2 regions of the Halomonas sp. MMH1-48 genome follow, and region 2 is predicted to be linked to the other one. Evidence: predicted binding sites of a transcription regulator. Region 2 holds the regulator's gene; the other holds the start of a gene.
What was found. The regulator FliA, encoded in region 2, starts transcription of late flagellar genes. The targets are predictions, from matches to a motif close to CTAAAGTTNNNNNNNNNNCNGCCGATA.
Positions count from the first base shown of each region.

Region 1: a site for FliA is predicted at 1,303-1,329, ahead of MHM37_RS15355 (DUF4019 domain-containing protein). Genes of this name have one in related genera too.

Region 1 is NZ_JAKRFL010000023.1:5,926-8,316, reverse strand. Features, by position in the region: gene MHM37_RS15365 (DUF1206 domain-containing protein) at 1-180, shown strand, start outside; gene MHM37_RS15360 (VTT domain-containing protein) at 192-794, shown strand; gene MHM37_RS15355 (DUF4019 domain-containing protein) at 847-1,257, opposite strand; gene MHM37_RS15350 (class I SAM-dependent methyltransferase) at 1,478-2,233, shown strand; gene MHM37_RS15345 (DUF1456 family protein) at 2,230-2,391, opposite strand, start outside.
Region 2 is NZ_JAKRFL010000007.1:49,825-52,215, reverse strand. Features, by position in the region: gene MHM37_RS08520 (MotA/TolQ/ExbB proton channel family protein) at 1-730, opposite strand, end outside; gene MHM37_RS08515 (RNA polymerase sigma factor FliA) at 764-1,471, opposite strand; gene MHM37_RS08510 (flagellar protein FlhE) at 1,498-1,890, opposite strand; gene MHM37_RS08505 (hypothetical protein) at 2,006-2,391, opposite strand, start outside.

The DNA of each region.
Region 1 (2,391 bases), on a different contig from region 2:
ATCATCGCGGCGTACCAATACAATCCTAGCCAAGCAGGCGGCACGGCGGAAGCCTTGAGCACGCTGAGACACCAAGCCTTCGGCCAGTGGCTGCTTGCGTTCGTTGCCATCGGGCTGTTCGCATTCGGCGTGTATAGCCTCCTCACGGCGATTTATCGCCGCATCAACCCTTCCGTATAGCGACTAGACCCATGGCCTTCACTTCCACGCGAACCAAGCAGTGGTTCGAGCGTATCAACGGCTCGAAAAACATGCTGTGGCTGCTCGCCACGCTCTCTTTCCTAGAGACCATCATTTTGCCGATTCCCATCGAACTCGTGCTGATTCCGCTCATGGCGGTGAATCGTCAACGCATTTGGGCAATGGCCACCGCCACCACGCTGGGCTGTTTAGCGGCGTCCATCGTCGGTTACGGCGTGGGCATGGTGTTGTACCAGTCCGTCGGCACTTGGTTCATCGACTTCATGGGAATGCAGCAAAGCTATCAGGCGTTTCAGAGCTTCTTCGACCAGTACGGTTTTGCCGCTATTTTAGCGATTGGCATTTTGCCGATTCCGTTCCAGGTGGCGATGATTACCGCTGGGCTTTCAGGCTACCCGATCGTGCTGTTCGCCCTGGCAGCACTGATGGCTCGCGGGCTGCGCTACTATGGCCTGGCGTGGCTGGTACATCGTTTTGGGCACCGAGTGGAAAGCATGTGGAAACGCCACGCGCTGAAGACCAGCCTAGCGCTGGGCAGTGTGGTGCTTCTGTTGGTGCTGGGGATGCAGGCGCTGGCGGGGCTGATCGTGTAGAAAACACAATAGCCGCCAACGTTGGCGGCTATTAATGGGCGCTCGAATCACGTTACTGAACGTAGTAGCCGCTCACCCGCCACGTGCCCTCTTCCAGATGTGGCGTGACGACTTCGACCACGCGTTGGTTATTCGTGAACTGGGTTTGAAAAGCGAACTCTTTGTAGTCGTTGCTCGGCGCCCCAGGCATCGAGGTGTACTGCGACATGCGGATGCGCCGCCGCGACTCGACGCTGCCCAAATCGTTGCGGGCCAGCGTCACCACGCGCTGCAGCATGGTGGGGGAAAGCGGCGTCTTCAACAGCGGTGACGACTTTTCCCAAGCCTGCTCATATTCACCTTGATCGATCGCTTCCAGCCAAGCGAGCGCGGCCGCTTCCGCCGCCTCGGTGGTAGACGCCTGCACATAAGAAGTCATCGCCAGGAGCAACGCAGAGAGAATGAGAGCAAAGGGTTTTGGCATGGCAGCCTCGTATGGCAATCGAATGTGTCGTGCGACTTTAGTAGTTATCGGACCATCACACGATTTCTTTAATCACATTAACCCTAAAGCGCTAGCCAAACTGTGAAAGAGTGCAAACTTGATCGCCGCTTGGCCAAGCCACTCCTACGCCTTCTCAAACCCCAACCGCTCGTTTACTATGCGCCTCCTCATTTATGTCAGCCCTCACCATTAGGCCACTATGTCCGTCAACGCGCTCTACACCGACCTGTCTGGCTACTACGATTTGATGTGCGTCGACATCGACTACCAGGCCCAGAGCAACGCCATTCGTCGTCTGCATCAGATTTTTGGCAACGAAGGCAAACGCCATCTGGATGTCGCCTGCGGCACCGGCCCCCACGTGCGTCATTTTCTGGATGCTGGCTTCACCAGCAGTGGCTTGGACATCAACCAGCCGATGTTGGATATCGCCGCCCAACGCTGCCCAGAGGCAAGCTTCTCACTGCAGGACATGAGCCGCTTCGAGGTCGATGAGCCGCTGGACCTCATCACCTGCTTTCTCTACTCCATCCACTACAACGATGGCCTGTGCAAGCTCGGCGACTGCATCGCCAGCGCTCACCGCGCCTTGAACGAGGGCGGCGTGTTCTGCTTCAACGCGGTGGATAAACAGCGAATCGATAACGAGCTGTTCGTCAAGCACACGGCCCAGCAGGCGGAGGAGACGTTCTCTTTCCGCTCGGGATGGCACTACAGCGGCCAGGGGGAGCGGCAGTCGCTGCGGCTGAGCATCGAAAAAACCACGGCGGAGACAACGCAAGTGTGGCACGACGAGCACCCCATGGTGGCCGTCAGTTTTAGCGAACTCATCGCCCTGCTGGAGCCTACCTTCGAGGTGCACGTGTTCGAGCACGATTACCAGACCATCACGCCCTGGGATAACGTCTCAGGCAATGCGATCTTCGTATGTGTGAAGCGCGAGCGCCTCGCTTAACCGTTATCGTTGGGGCGAAGCTGCCGCTGGACGCCCATCAAGAAATTACGCAGCATTTGGTCTTTGCACTCGCGGTAATTCTTGTGGCTGGGCTTGCGGAAAAACGCGCTGAGTTCGTGAGGGCTAAGCGGCAGGCCCATCTGATCGAACACCTCTAA
Region 2 (2,391 bases):
TGAGCGTCTCTTCGATGAACGATGGCAAGCGGCGCTTGGTGATCAATGAAATCCCTTCGAGCACCATGTTCATGGTAATCAACCGCTCCTCGGTGCGCCGCTCCAGCTTGACGGCGATGGGCTTGAACACGAGGTTGGCCAGCAAGATACCGTAGAAGGTGGTCAGCAGTGCTACCGCCATGCGGGGGCCGATGACCTGAAGGTCTCCGGCATCCATGACTTCGAGCATGTTGACCAGCCCCACTAACGTGCCGATCATGCCGAAAGCGGGCGCGTAGGTCGCCATGGTGCGAAAAATTTGCGCTTCGGCGTGTTCGCGGGCTTTCAAGCGGGCGATACGCCAGCGCAGCATGTCGAAAATCTCATCCTCTTTGGTATTGGCAATCACAAGTTGAATACCGGTTCGTAAGAACGGGTTGCGGGTGTGTTCGAGCTCCCGTTCGACGGCCCGCACGTCACCTTTGAACCAGAGCCGCGACATGGACACCAGCTCGTTGATATCGTCCCGCACATAGGTATTCTCACGGCGGAATACCAAGCCCACCAAACGCACCACTCGCAGCACTTCTTTCAACGGATAGCTGATGAAGGTCGCCGCCAGCGTACCGGTGATGACGATGGCCAGTCCCGGCACATTGATAAAACTTTCGGGCGACTCTGCAGTAAAGAACAGCACGCTTACCAGCAGCAACATGCTGGCAAAGATACCGATCAACGTAGATGGGTTCATCAACGGCTCCTCGCCGAGTAGGGTGAGTGGGTATTAGGATTCATCGTGATCGCGTAAACGCGCGCGCAGACGGCTCACCGCCTGACTGTGTAGCTGGGAGACCCGCGATTCGGTGACGCCCAGCACCGCGCCGACCTCTTTAAGGTTCATCTCTTCTTGGTAATAGAGCGCCATCAGCAGCTTTTCGCGCTCGGGCAATGCCTCGATGGCCTCGATCAGGGTGTGTCGCTGCTGCTCATCAAGCAATTGGTCAAACGGCCGATGCTGGGCATCGTCACCCGCCGGCTCACCGCCATCGGCGACCAGCTCTTCGAACGGCAGCAGTTGACCACTGTTGGTGTCATTTAACAGCTGCTGGTACTCGCTCAGGGGCATCTCCAGCTCGCGGGCAATTTCACCCTCTTCAGGGGGGCGGCCCAACTGCTGCTCCAAGCGGCGTACAGCATCGTCCACTGCCCGCGCCGAACGACGTACGCTGCGCGGCAGCCAGTCGCGAGTGCGCAGCTCGTCCATCATGGCACCGCGAATCCGCTGGCTGGCGAACGTCGCGAACGTGGCACCCTGGGCAGCATCGAAGCGTCCCAGCGCCTCTAATAGCCCCACCATGCCTGCCTGGATCAGATCATCTAGCTCAATACTTGCGGGCAATCTTACCTGCAGCGTTAAGGCCTGACGTCGCACCAGTGGCATGTATTGGGTCAACAGCTCACTTTGTTTGATCCTGCCTTGTGCTGTATACATCCTCGTGCCTCGCGGCTGAACGGCCTTTACCGATAATTCACTATCACCTGTAGCCCCTGCACCCTCACTGGCCGCTGGCCCGGCGACAGTGCAAACCGAAAGTGCAACGGCGCATTTGCCAACATGCCTTCCAGCGCAGTGGTACTGCCGCGCATGCCCGACAGTGCCACGCAGCGCTCAGGGTGACACAACCAAGCGTTGACGGGATGACTCGGTGGGGTGTCGAACCGCCACTGCACGCGCGTTAGCGTCGCTCCTCCCAGCGGGATGCCTGCTGGTGGCGAAATGGCCTGGCTCTGACTGGTGCGGTCGCTCATGGCGACCAACACGCCAGGCACGTCTCGGCTCCAGCTACCCGTTGCCGCCTCGACGCTAACGACCCACATGATGGTTGCCAGCATCGCTGCGTAGGGGCTCACCCTTTTCACTGTTAACAACTTTACGGCTTTTATCAACGTCTGTCGGGCAAATAGCCTCATACGCGGGCCCTCTATTCGGCGTAGGTCGCTAACGACAGCAAGCCGATCATCTGTCTCAACGTGCAAGCAACAAAAGCTCGATATCCAAATAGTAAGCGGCGGCGTCACGCAAGTTCTCCAGCAGCCCCTGACGCGGCAGGTGCGGTTCATGGAGTGCCAGCAGGCGTCGCGGACCGCCATGCTCTCGCACTTTTCGAAGCACACGGTACATGCTGGCAAAGCCATCGGCATCGCTAGTGACCCATAGCGCCCATCGTGCATGCTCCTTCGCCAGCATGGCCAGCGACGGCGTATCGGCCATGACGACCTGAATCTGCCAATCCTGCGGGTCGCCCGCCCACTGACGCCCCAACGCCGACCACTGCCCCAAACGTCCACGCACTTTATCGACTTGTGCGGCGCCGGTATGCGGTAGCCCTATCACCACCAGCGGTTTCTGAG